DNA from 2 places in the Brevibacterium koreense genome. Region 2 is predicted to be linked to the other one. Evidence: predicted binding sites of a transcription regulator. Region 2 holds the regulator's gene; the other holds the start of a gene.
What was found. Region 2 encodes HspR, which represses chaperone genes until heat shock. Its sites were predicted from a motif close to AAGTTGAGTCNNNNNGACTCAACTT; they were not measured.

Region 1: clpB (ATP-dependent chaperone ClpB) is a predicted target of HspR. The motif match lies at 5,849-5,873, and genes of this name have one in related genera.

Annotation. Positions count from the first base shown of each region.
Region 1 covers NZ_CP158281.1:3,342,062-3,351,764, forward strand. The annotation lists gene AAFP32_RS15270 (FAD-binding dehydrogenase) at 1-1,339, shown strand, start outside; gene AAFP32_RS15275 (SDR family oxidoreductase) at 1,342-2,154, shown strand; gene AAFP32_RS15280 (NAD(P)-dependent oxidoreductase) at 2,196-3,128, opposite strand; gene AAFP32_RS15285 (enoyl-CoA hydratase) at 3,206-3,985, opposite strand; gene AAFP32_RS15290 (Na+/H+ antiporter) at 4,144-5,721, shown strand; gene clpB (ATP-dependent chaperone ClpB) at 5,949-8,549, shown strand; gene AAFP32_RS15300 (HTTM domain-containing protein) at 8,676-9,703, opposite strand, start outside.
Region 2 covers NZ_CP158281.1:3,196,966-3,206,668, forward strand. The annotation lists gene AAFP32_RS14635 (diacylglycerol kinase family protein) at 1-276, shown strand, start outside; gene AAFP32_RS14640 (hypothetical protein) at 528-2,606, shown strand; gene AAFP32_RS14645 (hypothetical protein) at 2,852-4,225, shown strand; gene AAFP32_RS14650 (DUF1206 domain-containing protein) at 4,375-5,247, opposite strand; gene AAFP32_RS14655 (heat shock protein transcriptional repressor HspR) at 5,335-5,772, opposite strand; gene AAFP32_RS14660 (DnaJ C-terminal domain-containing protein) at 5,787-6,812, opposite strand; gene AAFP32_RS14665 (nucleotide exchange factor GrpE) at 6,958-7,659, opposite strand; gene dnaK (molecular chaperone DnaK) at 7,659-9,521, opposite strand.

The sequences.
Region 1 (9,703 bases), 150 kb from region 2:
ACATGGGAACTCCGTGCCGAGATTCCACCTCACCTGGGGCACCGGCCCTGAAGTGGTCCGGGTCTTTCGCGAACCGGTGGAGCAGGCGGAATCCGCAGGCCTCGTGACGATGGGTTTCCGGCATCGTGTCGATGAGCTCGTTGTCGAGGACGGCGGCAACAGCGATGGTGCGTCGGTCGTCGGGGTTCGCGGACGGACGTTGGCCCCCAGCCACACCGGCAGAGGGATCGCATCGAACCGCGAGGAGCTCGGAGACTTCGAACTCCGTGCCCCTGCGGTCATCGTCACCAGCGGCGGCATCGGGCACAATTTCGAACTGATGCGCCAGTACTGGCCGGCTGAGCGCCTCGGCGAATTCCCGCAGACGATGCTTGCCGGAGTTCCCGCCCATGTCGACGGTCGCATGCTCTCCATTGCTGAGGACGCGGGTGCGAGCCTGATCAATCGGGACCGTATCTGGGCCTATACGGAGGGCATCGAGAACTGGAATCCAGTCTGGCCGAACCACGGGATCCGCATCATTCCGGGACCCTCGTCACTGTGGTTCGACGCCGAAGGCAATCGCTTCCCCGCGCCGAACTATCCCGGGTTCGACACCAACCGGACCATGAAGACCATTCTGTCGACCGGTCACGACTACTCCTGGTTCGTACTCAACGAGTCGATCATCCGCAAGGAGTTCGCGCTATCGGGTTCGGAGCAGAACCCCGACATCACGAAGAAGGATTGGCGTGTGACACTCGACCGTGTTCGGTCCTCCGATGCGCCCGGCCCGGTCGAAGCATTCAAGCGATTCGGTCCCGACTTCGTCGTCGCCGACACCACCGAAGACCTGGTCACCGGGATGAACGAACGCTCCCGGGGGCCCGTCATCGATCATGACCACCTCGTCGACCAGATCGTCGAACGTGATCGGCAGATGGACCACACATTCTCCAAGGATGCGCAGGTGCAGGCGATCCACAACGCCAGGAACTACCTCGGCGACAAGATCGTGCGGGTGCAGAAACCGCACAAGATCCTCGACCCGGCCCACGGACCGCTCATCGCGGTGCGCCTGAGTCTGCTCTCCCGCAAGACGCTGGGCGGGTTGGAGACGAACCTCGATGCTCAGGTCATCGGGGCGAGCGGCACACCGATCCCCGGACTCTACGCCGCTGGTGAGGTCACGGGCTTCGGCGGTGGAGGAATGCACGGCTACAACGCGCTGGAAGGAACCTTCCTGGGTGGGTGCATCTTCTCCGGAATGCGCGCCGGACGATCGGTGGCGAGAAGCTCGGGAGCCGGCCGGACCGCATCCGAGGACGAGGGGGCTGAAGTGGATCGAGCGGGGCGCTGACCATGGCTGATACGGATCTCACTGTGCTCGTCACAGGCGGCTCCTCCGGCATCGGTGCCGCACTGGTCAGGATGCTGGCAGACAGAGGCTACACGGTCCTGACGACGAGTCGAGACCCGGAACGGGTCGGGAAGTCCCAGCGGGTCCCCGGCGTGCGTTATCTTCGCCTGGACCTCGCCGATCCCGACAGCGTCGAGGCCCTCGGGAACGAGCTCGCCGAGGTCGACGTTCTCGTCAACAACGCCGGCGAGAGCCAGTCCGGCCCTTTCGAAGAGCTTCCGCCCGAGGCCATCAACCGCCTGTTTCGGACGAATGTCATCGGGCCGGTGCGACTGAGCCAACTCGCCCTGCCCGGCATGCGCAAGCGGCGTCACGGCCGGATCATCATGGTCGGTTCCATGCTCGCAAGCTTCCCCCTGGCACATCGCAGCTCCTATGTCGCGTCCAAGGCCGCCCTGCGCGGATTCGCCACGGCCGCGCGCCAAGAGCTCTCACCGTTCGGGGTGTGGGTCAGCGTCGTCGAACCAGGGTCCATCGCCACCGGAATCGGCAACCGGCGGACGAAATATCTCGCCCCCGGCTCCGTCTACACCGACGATGTGACCACAATGCTGGGCCACCTCGACGACAATGAGCGGCGGGGAATCTCGCCCGAGACCGTCGCCGCAGTCATCGTCAAGGCCATCGATACAGCCAGACCCCGCGAATTCTATGCTGTGGGCAGCAGGTCGCCGCTGCCGTTCCTGCTCAAACGGGCACTTCCACGAAGTGTGGTGTCACGGATCATCGCAGGCCGGCACGGTCTCAACCGATGATGACTGCGAGGCCACTGCGATCGGCTATTGACCGAGGGCGGCTACTGGAACCGTGACGGCAAGAGGAACTGTGTCGTGGAGATTCCGAGCACTCGCTGCTGACGAGTGAGATTGTACGTGCGATCGTGCTGCAGGTACTCGACGAAGAACAGCTCCGCCCGATTGCCCCGATGGAAGAACGTCTTAATCTTCAACCCCAACTTCGCGGTGAACAGCGCCTTGTCCTTCGCGATCGCTTCGATGACGACAGGTTCGTACTCCATACGGGCGAAGTGAGTGGAGACCGCATCCTTGAGTTTGTAGGGAGTCGGATCGCCGATGTTGAACGGGCCCGAGGCCGAAGGCACGTCGACGCAGGCGATCGCCGCTCGCACCAGGTTGTCGATGTGGGTCAGGGTGATCTTCTGCCTGCCGCGGCCGGGAAGTCGCAGGACTCCCTTCCTTGCCACTCGGCTCAGGTGCGGCATCAGCATGGTCTCGCCGGGGCCGTAGACCGCGGCTGGCCGAAGGATGGCCGCGTCGGGGCGGATCCGCGTCACGAGCTGCTCTGCCAGAGCATGTGTTTTCGAATAGGCGTCATGGAAGTCGTTGGGGTCCTTGGGGCCGGCTTCTTCCCACAGGTCCGCGTGAGGCTTGTTCGGGGAGTAGACCGTCGTGGAGGAGATGTGCACGATGCGCGCCTTCGCGAATGCGTCGAGCACGTTCCGGGTCCCGGTGACCTTGACCGAGTACAGCTCATCATCGTCGGCGCTGACCTCAGAGATGCCTGCACAGTGAAAGACCGCTGAGGTCTTCGACGCCAGGGACTTCACTGCTTCGGAGGCGGGCTCTGTGAGGTCCCAGGCCTGGAAATTCACACCCGGGATCTCCGGATCGCGTCGCCCCAAGGCGTAGACGGTCTCATCTCTGCTTGTCAGGGCACGGGCGATGGCGCCACCGATGAAGCCGCTGGCTCCGGTCACGATTACCGCCACGTCTGATCCTCCATCATCGTCTGCAGCGTCTCATCCGGTTCATCCGAACGAGTACACAGTCATAGGAAATCACACTGTCAGTCCCGATGCTGCCACGCAGGTTCTCTTCTGTGCAGAAATGCGTCGATGCCCTCCTGCGCGTCAGGCGCGACGGCATTGCGCGCCATCACCTCCGACATGTGCGCATAGGCGTCCGCCAGGGGCAGATCACGCTGTTCGTAGAACGCTGCTTTGCCTACTGCCACTGTAGCCGACGAGGCTGACGCGACCTTCCGCGCCAGCTCGACGGTCGAGGCCTCCAGCTTGTCATCGGCAACCACATCGGAGACCAATCCGAACGTCAGCGCATCTCCAGCGCTGAGGAAGTCTCCGGTCAGCAGCATCCGCATCGCAGTCTTCGCCGGCACCGCCCGAGTCAGCGCCACCATGGGCGTGGAGCAGAACAGACCGATCTTCACCCCCGGTGTGGCGAAGCGAGCCGAGTGCGCCGCCACCGCCAGGTCGCAGCTGGCGACAAGCTGGCAGCCGGCTGCGGTCGCCACACCTTGGACCTGTGCAATGACCGGCTGCGGGATCGACTGAATCAGCTGCATGAGTTCAGAGCAGAGCGCGAAGGTCTCCTGCTGCGATTCCAGCTCGGCCCCACGGATCTCCGTGAGATCATGGCCGGAACTGAAGACATGTCCTGCGGTGGCCAGGATCACTGCACGGACATCGGTGCGCTGCCCCACCTCGGCGAGGGTGCCGATGAGCTCATTCATCACCGAACGCGACAGCGCATTGCGAGTCTCCGGTTCATTGATCGAAATCATCGCGACTGCGTCGTCGGCCACAGACAATACAATTGAGTCAGACATAACAGTATTCTGCCAAAATATCGTTGGTCCGGCGCGGAAACCTGGCATCGATTTCCTTCGAGGTCCTGACCTGGCGCCCCTCGTGGAGACGATGCTGACTGACATCGATGCCATTGTTCGAGCGCGCAGCACATGCCAACCATACCGAGGAGACGGCCATGACCACCCTGCTGATGATCATCGGATTCGGTGCCGCGACCAGCGTGGTCGTGGGCCTCGGCCAGAAGCTGCGCCTCCCCTGGCCTGCACTCATGGTGGTCATCGGCATCGCCGGCGCATTCATCCCCACATTCGCGCAGATCACCATCGACCCCGAACTCATCCTGCCCCTGTTCCTGCCGCCCCTCCTGTTCGCGGCCGCCCAGAAGACCTCCTGGGCTCTCTTCGCCATCCGCTGGCGCACGATCCTGGGCATGGCGGTCGCGCTCGTCGGCGTCACGGTGGCGGCCGTGGCCGGAACCGCGGTCCTCCTCATCCCCGGGATCACCATCGCCGCTGCGGTGGCGCTGGGAGCAATGCTCGCCCCACCAGACCCCGTCGCCGTCGATGCGGTCGCAGGAACCGTGTCGATACCTCGGCGGATCATGTCCACGCTGCAAAGCGAGGGGCTGTTCAACGATGCCGCGTCCCTCGTGATCTTCCAGACCGCGATGGCGGCGGCCATGTCCGGCACCGAGGTGGACTTCGGGCAGCTGGCCCTGTCCTTCCTCATCTCCGCGGTCATCGCCATCACCATCGGCCTCGTCGTGGTATTCATCGTGTGGTCGGTGATGGAGAAGATCGATCATACGATCGCCCGCTCCTCGCTGATGCTGATGCTGCCCTTCGGCGTCTACCTCATCGCCGAACATTTCCACGCCAGCGGAGTCATCGCCGTCGTCGTGGCCGCACTCGAGGTGCGCCGGCGCGATGTCGAGGGCAATTCAGCCGAACGCGTCACCCAGGCCTCGACGTGGCAGGTCCTCGAGATGCTCATCACCGGCATCGCCTTCGGGCTCATCGGCCTAGACCTGCGCATGGTCGTCGAAACCGAACAGGCCGGGCTCGGAGAAGCCGTGCTCGTGGGGCTCGCCATCGCCGGCGTCATCATCGCGGTGAGGTTCGGCTGGCTGCTCATCGGGACGGTGCTCGAGACCAGGCGGAAGGACGAGGACCCGGACGCAGCACCGCTGAATGTCAGGGATGCCATGCTGATGACCTGGGGCGGGATGCGCGGATTGGCCACCATTGCTCTGGCGTTGTCGATTCCTGCAACCACCGCGACCGGAGAGCCGTTCCCCGGCCGCTCCTCGATCCTCGTCGCGGCCGCCGTGATCCTACTGGTGACTCTGGTCCTGGCCGGCCTCACCTTCCCCACCATCGTCACCGTCCTTCGCATCGACGACGAGGCGCAGAAGGAGCGTGAGGATTCGGCGGAGATCGCGCGTCGTGCGTACAAGGCCGCGATCGACCAGATCAAGAACGACGACAGCCTGCCCGAGGAGGTGGCCGAGCCTCTGCGCGCACGCTTCAAGGTCCTCTACTCGCAGCTGCTGGGAACCTCGGACGACCAGGTCAGTTCGGAGCAGGCCGCAACGCTGAGGGAGCACCGCGAGGCGATGGTGAAGGTGCAGACCAAGGCACTGCAGTCCGCCCGCACGGAAGTGCTCAAGGCCCGGCGCGAACGCGGCACCGACCCGGAGATCGCCGACAGGGTGCTGCGCCGCTTCGACCTCCAATCCGTGCTGCTGAGGTGACGCGTGTACTCCTGAGGTGACGCGTGTACTCCTGAGCTGACGCCTGCCGGGCTTCCCCGTAATGACACATGCCGGGCTTCACCGTGGTGATGTGCGCGCCGAACGGCTCGGGTTCTCTCGCTTTTCAAAGTTGAGTGGAATAGACTCAACTTTATCGGTGTTGAACTCTTCGAGATCAATTCCTGTACACGGAACAGTTGCGAAGAACACTTGTGAAGGAGATGCGCATGGACGCACAGTTGACAACCAAATCACGCGAGACGGTTCAGTCCGCGATGAATGACGTCGTGGCTCGGCGAAACAATCAGATCGAGCCCGCCCACCTGGTCGCGGCTCTGCTGGAGCAGCCGGACTCACTGGCCTCAAACCTGGTGACAAAGGTCGGCGCCGACCCGAAGTCCGTTCTGGATTCGGTCCGCTCGACCATCGATGGCTTCCCCACCGTCAGCGGTCAGACCGTGTCCCAGCCGGGGCTGTCGCGTTCCGGACTCGAGATGATGAACCTCGCGCAGGAGGAGATGACCAGCCTCGGCGATCAGTTCGTGTCCACGGAGCACCTGCTGCTCGCGGCCGCCGCGGGTCAGGACGGAGCCGGTGAGGCGCTGCGCCGCGCCGGCGCCGGCCGCGACGCTCTGCTGGCTGCGCTGCCCGAACTGCGCGGGGGAAAGAAGGTCACCTCGGAGAACCCCGAGGACACGATGCAGTCGCTGGAGAAGTACGGCCTCGACCTCACAGCCACCGCGCGTGAGGGCAAACTCGACCCGGTCATCGGTCGTGACAAGGAGATCCGGCGGGTCATCCAGGTCCTCTCGCGACGGACGAAGAACAACCCCGTCCTCATCGGCGACCCCGGCGTCGGCAAGACCGCCGTGGTCGAAGGCTTGGCCCAGCGGATCGTGGCCGGTGACGTGCCTGAGTCCCTGCGCGACAAGACGCTGATCAGCCTGGACCTGTCCGCAATGGTGGCCGGGGCGAAGTACCGGGGCGAATTCGAGGAGAGGTTCAAGGCCGTCCTCGAGGAGATCAAGAACGCCGATGGCCAGGTCATCACCTTCATCGATGAGCTCCATACCGTCGTCGGCGCCGGCGCCACCGGAGACTCCGCCATGGACGCGGGCAATATGCTCAAGCCGATGCTCGCCCGCGGTGAACTGCGCCTCGTCGGCGCGACCACACTCGACGAGTATCGCGAGAACATCGAGAAGGATCCGGCCCTGGAACGCAGGTTCCAGCAGGTCTACGTGGGCGAACCCAGCGTCGAGGACACGGTCGCGATCCTGCGTGGGCTCAAGGAACGCTACGAGGCCCACCACAAGGTCTCGATCAACGACGGAGCACTCGTCGCCGCGGCCACCATGTCCAATCGCTACATCACCGGCCGTCAGCTGCCGGACAAGGCCATCGACCTCGTCGACGAAGCCGCGTCCCGTCTGCGCATGGAGATCGACTCGGCACCCGTCGAGATCGATGAGCTTCGGCGTGCGGTGGATCGGCTGAAAATGGAGGACATGGCCCTGTCCAAGGAAACGGACACAGCCTCGAAGGAGCGCCTCGGCGCCCTGCGTGCCGATCTTGCCGATCGGGAGGAGGAGCTGCACGCCCTCGAGGCCACCTGGGAATCCCAGAGGGCTGGTCTCAACCGGGTCGGCGAGCTCAAGGAGAAGCTCGACGAGCTGCGCTCTCAGGCTGACAAGGCTCAGCGCGACACGGATCTGGAAACGGCCTCGCGTCTGCTCTACGGGGAGATCCCTGCCGTGCAGAAGGAGATCGACCTCGCCGAGGCGGAGGAAGCCAACGCCGAGACCGAGACCGACCCGATGGTCAGTGATCGTGTCTCGAGCAATGACATCGCCGAGGTCGTCTCGTCCTGGACGGGCATCCCGGCGGGACGTCTGATGCAGGGCGAGATCGAGAAGCTGCTGGGCGCCGAGGATGTGCTGGGCAAGCGTCTCATCGGCCAGAAGAGCGCCGTGGCCACGGTGTCCGATGCGATCCGTCGTTCACGTGCCGGCATCGCCGACCCGGACCGTCCGACGGGCTCGTTCCTGTTCCTCGGCCCCACCGGCGTGGGCAAGACCGAGCTCGCGAAGTCCCTCGCGGACTTCCTCTTCGACGATGAGAAGGCCCTGATCCGCATTGATATGAGCGAGTATGGCGAAAAGCACACCGTCTCACGTCTCGTCGGCGCCCCTCCGGGCTACGTCGGCTACGACGAGGGCGGCCAGCTCACCGAGGCTGTGCGCCGTCGCCCCTACTCCGTCGTCCTCCTCGACGAGGTGGAGAAGGCACACCCGAGTGTCTTCGACATCCTGCTGCAGGTTCTCGACGATGGTCGTCTCACCGATGGTCAGGGGCGCACAGTCGACTTCCGGAACACGATTCTGATTCTGACCTCGAACCTGGGTTCGCAGTTCCTCGTCGATCAGTCTCTGAGTGTCGAGGAGCAGAAGGATGCTGTGTTGGGCGTCGTGCATTCGACGTTCAAGCCCGAGTTCCTCAACCGTCTTGACGACATCGTGCTCTTCGACGCACTGAGCACGGAGGAGCTGTCCTCCATCGTCGACCTGCAGATCCAGCGTCTGGCGTCTCGCCTGACCGAACGGCGAATCACGCTCGAGGTCACGGATGCCGCCGAGGATTGGCTCGCGCTCGAGGGCTACGATCCTGCGTTCGGCGCCCGCCCCCTGCGCAGGCTGGTCCAGCGCGAGATCGGAGACAAACTGGCCCGCGCTCTGCTGTCCGGCGACGTGGTCGACGGCGATGACATCGTCATCGGTCTGCCCGAGGATCCGGAGTCCAAAGGCCTGGAGCTGCGCCCGAAGCGATAGTCCGCCTCAAACGGTACGGGCTCCATCGAAGTTTCAGAGCACTGCTTTAAAGCGGAGCTCTGAAACTTCGATGGGGCCCTTTCCCTGCGAGCTCAGGAAACAACGGCTCGTGCGGCGCGCAGGCGACTAGCGCGAGGCATTCGCCTTCGCACGTTCCATCCCTTCGGAGGTCCATTTCCACCAGCGACTCACCAGCTTGTGGAGCTTTTCGAAGCTGCGATCGCGGATGAAGATGGCATCGACGGCAATCATCGTCAGCGAGAACCAGGGCAGTCCCATCAGCAGGGCGATTCCCAGGTGGAAGGAGAGGATGCCCAACAAGCCCACAATTCGCGTATACCGGTTGAACAGCATGAACGGGAACGCACACTGGAACAGGACCGAGCCCCAGGAGATGGCCACGACCATCGGACCCCAGGCGGTCAGCAGGTCCGAGAGCACCGGCCAGGTTCCGAACTGTTGAGTGTGCAGCGGGTTGTACACCGCGAATCCGTGCTGCCAAGCGGCACCGCCGGCCTTGTACAGACCGCCCGACATGTAGATCGCACAGACTTGGAAGGCCAGCACGACGATCGCTAAGTTGTTGGCCATGATGAGGGCCCAGCGATAGCTGCCTCCGTCGGTTTCCGGGAACTCCGGGTTCTGCTGTCTCTTGCGCTTGGCATCCAAGGACCACCGCCTGGTGGTGTCGGCGAAGAGCATCGCGATCATGAACATGCGATACGCATTGTCGCCCTGATCGCCAGCACTGTCGTTGAGCTCGATGAAGCTCACCCACAGGACCAGATAGAACGGCAGAACGATGCGAGTCCGCCATCCGAGGATGATGACGACGGCGAGAATGGCCAGACCGATGATCATGGCGGTGAACAACGGCGGGTTGGTCACCGCACGGTGGAAGAGAGAGAACAGCCAGATGTTCGGGAAGTCGCTCTTGGGGTCAGCGATCTCCCCGTTCCAGGCGCTGCCCACGCCGAAGGCATAGTGCCGGGCGCTGAAGTTCGTCAGCAGCAGGCCGAGTCCGGTCAGGCCGATGAGGATACGGGTCACCGCGAGACCGTACGTTGCGTGATAGCGACCGGTGAGCATCTCCTCAAGCCAGTCCCAGCCGCGCGAGATGCTCCCCAGGACGCGGGAAGCGACTGGAATGCGCT
Region 2 (9,703 bases):
GACGTCCTCATCGTCAGCCCGAAGAACCTGGGCCAATGGGTGGGCGTTCTTGCCTCCGTCTTGGGCCGCAAGACATCGAAGGGCCTGCACACGGAGATTCGTAAGTGCCAGAAGGTCGTCATCGAATCCGGTGAGGAGCTCGATGTGCAGCTGGACGGGGATCCGATAGGCCAGTCAGGATATCTGGCGATGGAGGTCCTGCCTTCGGCGCTGACCGTTCGTGTGCCCACCGTGGAGCAGCGCAAACAGATCCGGGCCGGGGCCTGGCCGGTCTGAGAGTTCGGCTACTCGCCGCGCTCAGAGTGCGGGTACTGGCAACGCTGAGAATGCGGTTACTGGTCCGTCTGTGGTCACGGCTACTGGATAGTCACATCACGAGGGCGTCTCGACGTGGTCACATCGTTCACCAAAGTGTTACAGCTATTCACCCTGAACTAAACGTACATAAGTAGTTCAGGGGATTTCCTGTATCTAGGATGGCAGTCAGATGTGCACCCCCTCACACTCTCTAGATTGAAGGCACTCCAATGAAGAAGCTCATTCTCGCGCCGGCTGTGGCCCTCGCGTTCACTGGTCTGGTGGCCGCCCCAGTCGCCGCCGCCGAGACCCCGTCATCGTCGACGCAGTCGGACTCCACCGCGGCCAAGGCCGAGCAGGTCAAGAAGGAGAAGGCCGAGAAGCTCGCGAAGGAAAAGGCTGAGCGGGAGAAGAAGGACGCAGCCGAGAAGAAGGCTGCAGACAAGAAAGCAGCGGACGACAGGGCAGACAAAAAATCTGGCGATGATGCCAAAGATGCGAAGAAGCCTGCGCCCAAGGACGACGACAAGGGCAACGACTCGAAGGATCCCGAGGATCCTCAGAACGAAGTCGAAAAAATAGATGCTCAGCTGCAGGTTGCCACCTCGTCGGTCTCGGCCGAAGACCTCGCGTCAGACGGCCTCAGGGTCACCGTGACCGGCCTCGAAAAGGGTGACAAGCTCACGACCTCTGGACTGACGGCGCCGGCTACGACTGCCGCTGCTGACGGCAAGGAGTCGCTCACCCTCGGCTACTCCGGCGACGCCGAGGACCTCAAAGAGGGGACCAAGAACTTCTCCGTCAAGGTCCAGCGCGCGGGCGTTGCGGCGCAGTCGTTGTCTGGCTCGACCACCATTGTCGAGGCCCAGACCGCCATTGATTCCGACCTCACAGTCAACCCCGACGAAGTCACTGCCGAGGACCTCACCGACCCCGACAAGGGCATCCAGGCCACCATCACCAACCTCGAAGAAGGGGACACGGTCACCGATGACCTCACTGACAAGCCCCGGACTGTCGACGCTGATGGCGACTTCACCTTCGGCGTCTACTACGACGGTCCTGCTGAGACCCTCAAAGAGGGGCCGATTCCCCTCACCGCAACGGTTCAGCGTAACGGCGAAGAGCCGGAGACACTCAACGCCGAGATCAACGTTGCTGACGAAGCCGAACCGCAGATCTCGCTCGACACCGATGAGATCAGTGCACACGATTTCTATGAGAAGGGCCTCAAGGTCACCGGTGAGGGATTCAACCCCGAGAGCACGGTGGAGCTGCGCACCCAACCAGACGGATCCCCGGGAACCTTCTTCCACGGCGAAGTCACAGCTGACGCAGAGGGCAAGATCAGCGGCACCGTCCAGGCACCCGATGATATTCGCAAGCCCGGTGCATACACATTGTTGGCGATCGACCCCGACGACGATTCGAACTCTGCTGATGTTGCGTTCACCGTCACCGAAGACGACGCCGTCGATCCGATCGATGCCTCGCTCACAGTCGATCCCAAGAAGATCACTGCCGAGGACCTTTCGAACAAGGACAAGGGCGTCACGGTCACCGTCTCGGGTGTGAAGAAGGGTGACAAGATCACCGACTCCCTGACCGGGGACAGCGAGACAGCAGATGCCGACGGAGACTACACGCTCCACCTCTACTACCAGGGCAACCCGGACAGTCTCGAAGAGGGCAAGGTGCCGTTCACGGTCACAATCGACCGCGAGGGCACCGAGTCGCAGACACTGAACGGCAACATCAACGTCGTCGCTGAAGACAACGAAGACGATGGGGATGACGGAGACAACGGGGACACTCCCGAAGCTCCTGCGGAGGCATCGTTCTCGGTCTCACCCAAGACTCTCGAAGCTGCAGACTTCGCCAATGACAAGAAGGGTGTCACCCTGGCCGTCGAGGGCTGCGAGCCCGGCGCGGAGGTGCACTTCGCGGTCACGCCCAAGGGCATCCAGGTCACCGCGTACGAGAACACGGTCAAGGCCGATGACGAGGGCAAGGCTTCGGTCAGTGTCTTCGGCACCTCCGCCAACGTGTCGGCATACGTCGGCTCCTACACAGCCAGTGCAACCTGTGGCGACGACACGATGAAGGAATCGTTCACAGTCACCGCCGGCGCAGATGGCGGCGGCAGCGACGGACACGACAATGACGGGAACGATGGCAGCCAGCTGCCACGCACCGGTGCAGACCTTGGTGGCCTCGCCTCGGGAGCGATTCTCCTTCTCGTCGGTGGAGCAGCAATCGCGATGACCGGTCGCCGCAAGAAGGTCGGACAGTCGCCTTCCGACTTCTGATCAGGCACCACCCAGGTGATCACTCAATGTGATTGATCATGTGAGCGCTTGAATGAGTGTGGCCCCGATTCCGGTCGGGGCCACACTCATTTTCGACAGGTTCACCGTCCCAGCCGGTCGACGACGCCTGTCACTGATCCGTACAACAAGTGTGAACAAAACGACCACAACTATGCACGTCGTAAATATGTCATTATTGTTACCTGCGTAGGAGATCATTCTCAGCTATAAGAACGAAGGACACTATGAAGAAGCTTGCACTCGCCCCCGCAGTGGCACTGGCCATCACCGGCCTGGCCGCATCCCCCGTCATGGCTGCACCCACAGCCCCTTCCGCCGACGTTTTAGAACAGACCAACATCGTGGTCAGCCAGAACGAGAGCCAGGCAGACAAAACCGATTCTGCCAAGGAAGCAGCCAAAGACGGCGCCGAGGATCAGGCCGCCCTCGAAGCATCCGTCTCGGTGTCACCGAAGAAGATCAGCCAGACTGACCTCGCTGACGAGGCCATGGGTGTCAAAGTCACGGTCTCGGGCCTCGACGCTGGCGACACCGTCACTGACAACGCGTCCTTCGAAGGCAAGGAACCGCTGACCGCAGAAGGCGACACCGTCGAGTACACCATCTACAACAAGACCGGTGATCCCGCTGCCATCGATCCTCAGGTACTCAACTTCACCGTGACAGTTATGCGCGGCGAAGAGAAGCAGGAAATCCCGGCTGAATTCGAAGTCACCGCAGACGAAGAAGAGACAGAGGCACCCTCGGTCGACCCGAAGGTCTCCCTCGACGATAAGACGATCTCTGCCTCCGACTTCGAGAAGGACGGCCTCAAGGTCACCGGCGAGGGTTTCACTCCTGACAGCACGGTGAACATGTACAGCGACGCAGCGGGAAACCAGTCGCCGTTCTTCCACAACGAACTCACGGCTGACGAAGACGGCAAGATCAGCGGCACTGTCAAAGCTCCTGAAGACGGGCTCGAAGCTGGCGACTACACACTGTTCGCTGTCGACGCCGAGACCGATGAAGTCTCGAACTCCGTCCAGTTCACCGTCACCGAAGATGAGACCGAAGAGCCGAAGCCGACTACCCCGGCTGCTGAAGCCACGCTGACCGTCTCGCCCGAGACCATCGACGCCACTGACTTCGTCGTGAACAACAAGGGCGTCACGCTGGCAGTCGAGAACTGCGAGCCCGGCTCGGACGTTCGCTACCTGGTCACCCCCAAGGGCAACTCGAACGTCACCGCCTACGACAACACCGTCAAGGCCGATGACGAGGGCAATGCCTCCGTGAACGTCTACGGCACCTCTGCCAGTGATCCGTCGGCCTACCTCGGTGACTATGACGTCAGCGTCACCTGTGGCGACGACGAGATGACCGGAGCATTCACCGTCGGCGAAGACGCCAATGCCGGTGGCAGCGACGGAAACGAAGACGGCAACGGCAACGGCAATGGCGGCGACGAAGACGGAAATGGTGGCGGCGATCTGCCCCGCACCGGCACCGAGCTCACCGGCCTCGTCGGCGGTGCAGCACTCCTCCTCGTTGGTGGAGTTGCGGTGACGATGACCATGCGTCGCAAGAAGGCTGTTCAGGATCCTTCACAGATCTGATATCGGCCCGTGAGCTCATCTGAGCTCATCCGCAACTGAGAAGAGCGCGAATCCTGATCGGGTTCGCGCTCTTCATCTCTTCGGGCAGTGAGCGGCGGCCGAAGGGTGCAACCTTCGAACCGCTCACGGTCCACCCCGGACCATGCCGCTCATTCCATACGGTCATAACGCGAACGCAGACCGAGGAAGATGCCATAGAGCACTAGACCGATGCCGACAGCGAGCATGAGGTAAGGGCCGAACGGCTGGTCACGCATCGCCTTGAGTGCGCCATCAATCCCGGTGAACTCCTCGGGATCTCCGGTTGCGGCAGAGACGAAGACCAGAATTCCCATCGCGAGCAGCGTCACACCCTTCCCCAAGTACCCGATGACCCCGGTGGCGAGCAGCAGCGAGCGCACAGGACGCTGGCCCGGCATACGCAGATCGTCCTTCCAATTGCACACGACGCCATTGATGCAGAACGAAATCCCGACGATGACGATGACGACCCCGATGGCCATGAGAAGGTAGAGCCCACCCGGCGCCTTAGCCAAGGTCACCGACGCCTGCGAACTGGCTTTGCCCGAGTCAGACCCGCTGCCGACGACGAACTGTGAGAAGGTCAGGGCAATCGCACAATAGACGATTGCCGAACCGAACATCTTGAAGAAGTCGATCCATCGGCGTCGCCCCTCGTGCTCCTGGAGATCACGTGATTCGGCCCCGCGCAAAGATGACGAGCCGAAGAATGCATTGACCAGGCACCACAGGGTCATCAGCGCACAGCCGATCAGACACAGAACGATGAGCACCATGCCGAACGGCTTCGCCGCGATCTGCTGTATTGCACCAGTCTGATCGGCCTCACCGCTTCGCCCGAAACCGACTGCGACCGCGGTGACCCCGAGGACGGTGTGCACTAACCCATTGGCGAGGAAGCCAGCTCGCGCAGTCCTTTCGAACCACGTGCTGTCGGCCGCCTCCTGCACTGCTTCGTCCGCGGAATCGGCGGCCCGTTTGATCTTGTCGGATCTGTCCATGAAAGACAGTTTTACACAACTGGCGTCATGCGATCGACAATTCAGATGTGCCCGGAGACCGTAGTCTCCGGGCATATCAGTTCGAAACTACCGGCGCCGGAACCTGTTGTACAGAACCATCGCGCCCGGCTCGGGCCTCCCTTGAGGACGCCTGCCACGCGAAATCGAAACAACATCACCGGCAGAGCCAGCAGCGAAGACGCGTGCTTCGCGTTCCTTCGCTGACATCCGAGACCTGACTTCAGTCTCGAGCTCCTCGTTCCGAGACTGGAGCGCATCGACTTGGTTCTGCAGGTCGATGATCTTCTTGATTCCCACCAGGTTCACACCCTCGTCCTGCGAGAGCTGCTGAATCAGCCGGAGTTTGGCGATGTCTCGCCCCGTGTACCGCCGGCCTCTGCCGGCGGTGCGCTCGGGGATGACGAGACCCAGACGGTCATACTGGCGCAGCGTCTGCGGGTGCATTCCTGCGAGGTCCGCCGCCACCGAAATGACGTACACCGCTGCACTGGTCGATATGTGCATCGTGCTTCACCACCTCAACTGGCCTTGGCTTTGTCGAGCAGTCCGTCCCGTGGGTCCTCGTTCTCGGTCGCCGAGCGGAACGATTCGACCGCTTCTTTGGCGTCCTTCGACAGATTCTGTGGGACAACAATCTCCGCGGTCACCAGCAGATCGCCGGTGCCCTTCTTGGTTTTCACGCCTTTGCCGCGCAGACGCATCGTCCGCCCCGAAGGCGTGCCTGGGGCGATCTTCATCGTCACCGGCATTCCGTCGAGCGTCGGCACCTTGACCTCGGCGCCCAAGGCAGCCTCATCGAAGCTCACCGGCAGATCCATCCGCAGGTTGTCACCATCACGGGTGAAGACGGGGTGTGGCTTGACCTTGATCGTCAATATCACGTCTCCGGCCTCGCCGCCATTGGGGCTGGTCTTGCCTTTGCCTGCCAGCCGGATCTTCTGCCCGTCCTTGACGCCGATGGGCGTGCGCACGGTCAGAGGCTTCCCACCCGGCATGTTCAGCTTCACCGAGGCACCGTTGATGGCCTCTGTGAAGGACAAAGTGGTGCTGGACTTGATGTCACCGCCCTTGACCGGTGGCGAATATCCGCCACCGAAACCACCACCGCCATAGCCTCCGCCTCCGCCGAAGCCGTTGAGGAGGTCAGCCAGGTCAGGGGGCACGTCTCCCCCGCCTCCACCGTAGGACGCACGAGTCCGTGTCCGTCCGCCACCGCCGAAGAGGTCGGAGAATACGTCGTCGAAGCCGCCACCAGCGCTGCCTCCCGGCCCACCGGAACCGGCACTGAACCTGGCCCCGCCGCCCATGGCGCGGACCTGATCGTACTGTTCGCGAGATTCCTTGTCCGACAGCACCTGATGCGCCTGGCCGAGCTCTTTGAACTTGTCTTCAGCCTTGGAATCACCAGGATTGGCATCCGGATGATACTTGCGCGCCAGTTTGCGATAGGCCTTCTTGATGTCTGCGTCGGAAGCATCTTTGGAGACGCCGAGGGTCTTGTAGAAGTCCTTCTCGAACCAATCATTCTGAGGACCGGTATTCACCTGGCACCTCCTTCCGTGTCTTCTTCATCAGTGTATTCAATTGTCTCCTCACAATCCGCAGCCCCGGGACCTTGATCCCGGGAGATCCGGACCGCCGCCGAGGTGATTCCACGTTCGCGGGACCACCTCGGCGAAGGTGTGTTTCTCAGTCCTCCGGCTGTGCAACGCCTACGCGCGCCGCCCGGATGACTCGGTCACCAAGACGGTAGCCCGGCTGCATGACCAGGGAGACGGTCGGAGTCTCGACGTCGTCCGAAGGCTGCTGCATGAGTGCCTCATGCAGTCGCGGATCGAACTCATCGCCGACGTCACCGTACTGCTCGACGCCGACCTTGGTCAGCGAGTCGATCAGCTTATTGACGTGGGTCTCGAAAGGCCCCGTGACGTCGCCGTTCTCCTGCGCCAGACGGACCTCGTCAAGCACGGGGATCAGAGCCTCGACGGCCTTGATCGTGCCACCGGTTGCCGCCCGCTCGCGTTCGCGATCGGCCCGCATCCGGTAGGCGGCGTACTCGGCGTTGATGCGCTTGAGGTCGGCCAGGTGCGCTGCGGCCTCAGTTCCCGGTGCGGGTTCGGCAGCCTCTTCGCCCTGCGCTGCCTCGGTGTCGTTCAACGTCGAAGCATCGGCCGGAATGTCGACTCCGAGGTCACTGGCATCGGCCAGATTCTCATCGGCGCCCTGGACATCCTCGGCGCCGTTGGCATCATTCGCCTCACCGGCCTCCGCCGAGGTCGACTGTGCGTCGGCCTCTGGGCGGAGTTCACCGGTGTCCGGATCGATCCGGCGCTTGTCGCTGAAGGTGAAGCCTGGCTCCTCGGACGACGGATCGTTGCCCTCGGCAGTCATTACTTCTTCTCCTCGTCCTCTTCGTCGACAACCTCAGCGTCGACGACATCGTCGTCGGCACTTGCATCGGCATCGCCCGCGGCCTCTTCACCAGCGGCACCTTCGGCACCTGGCTGGTTGTAGATGGCTTCGCCGATCTTCTGCTGGTTGGCGACGAGCTTGTCGTAGGCCGACTTCACGGCGTCGTCGTCTTCGCCCTTGAGTGCTTCCTTGAGAGATTCGACATCCGAGTTGATCTCGGTCTTGACCTCTTCAGGCAGCTTGTCCTCGTTGTCGGTGATGAGCTTCTCGGTCTGGTAGGCGAGGTTCTCCGCATTGTTGCGGACATCGGCGGCCTCACGGCGCTTCTTGTCCTCTTCTGCGTGCTCCTCGGCCTCCTGGACCATCCGGTCGATGTCTTCCTTCGGCAGTGCCGAACCGCCGGTGATCGTCATCGACTGTTCGGTGCCGGTGCCCTTGTCGGTGGCCGACACGTGCACGATGCCGTTGGCGTCGATGTCGAAGGCGACCTCGATCTGCGGCACGCCACGAGGGGCCGGAGCGATGCCGGTCAGCTCAAAGGTGCCCAGGTTCTTGTTGTCGCGAGTGAACTCACGCTCACCCTGGAAGACCTGGATCGACACGGAGGGCTGGTTGTCCTCAGCCGTAGTGAAGGTCTCCGAACGCTTGGTCGGGATCGGGGTGTTGCGCTCGATGAGCTTGGTCATCACGCCGCCCTTGGTCTCGAGTCCGAGCGACAGCGGGGTGACGTCGATGAGCAGAACGTCCTTGCGTTCGCCCACGAGCACACCGGCCTGCACAGCCGCGCCGATCGCGACGACCTCATCGGGGTTGACGCCCTTGTTGGGCTCCTTGCCTCCGGTGAGCTCGGTGACGACGGTGGAAACGGCTGGCATACGGGTCGAGCCGCCGACGAGAACGACGTGGTCAATCTCCGAGACGGAGACGCCGGCGTCCTTCATGACTGCGTGGAACGGAGCCTTGGTGCGCTCAAGGAGGTCCTTGGTCAGGTCCTCGAACTTCGCCCGCGTCAGGGTCTCATCCAGGTGGATGGGTCCGTTCTCGCTCATCGACAGGTACTGCAGCGAGATGTTGGTGCTGGTGGCCGAGGAGAGTTCCTTCTTGGCCTGCTCCGAGGCTTCCTTGAGACGCTGGATCGCTGTCGCGTCCTTGCTCAGGTCGACGCCGTAGCCGTTCTTGACCTCACCGACGAGCCAGTCGACGATGCGCTGATCCCAGTCGTCGCCGCCGAGGCGGTTGTCGCCTGAGGTCGCACGGACCTGAATCGTGGAGAAGTCGTCTTCGTCCTTGCCGACTTCCAGCAGGGAGACGTCGAAGGTACCGCCACCGAGATCGAAGACGAGAATGGTCTCGTCTTCCTTGCCGCGCTCGAGGCCGTAGGCCAGAGCTGCGGCGGTCGGCTCGTTGATGATGCGCGAGACCTTGAGTCCAGCGATCTCACCGGCATCCTTCGTGGCCTGGCGCTCAGCATCGTTGAAGTAGGCGGGAACGGTGATGACTGCTTCGCTGACATCTTCCTGCAGGTACTCTTCAGCGTCGTGCTTGAGCTTCTGCAGGATGCGAGCCGACACCTCAGGAGCCGACATCTTCTTGCCGCCGATCTCTGTGGACCAGTCGGTTCCCATGTGGCGCTTGACCGAAGCGACGGTGTTCTTGATGTTGGTGACGGCCTGGCGCTTGGCGATTTCGCCGACCAGGGAGTCGCCGTTCTTGTTGACAGCAACGACGGATGGGGTCGTACGACCGCCTTCCGAGTTTGCGATGACCTTAGGGTCGCCGCCTTCGAGGACTGTGACGACGGAATTCGTGGTTCCGAGGTCGATTCCAACTGCACGTGCCATAACGTTCTCTCCTTAAATGTCGTGAGTATCTTCGACTCGAATGTGTGCGATCGGGCGGATCCGGTTCTTGAGTCAGAACCACTCGACCGCACACATTGAGCCAACCGGACTCAAGTATTCTCTTCGAGGTTCCGACCGTCAAGTCGGCCTCATCAAAGTTGCGTACACCAGACTCAACTTTG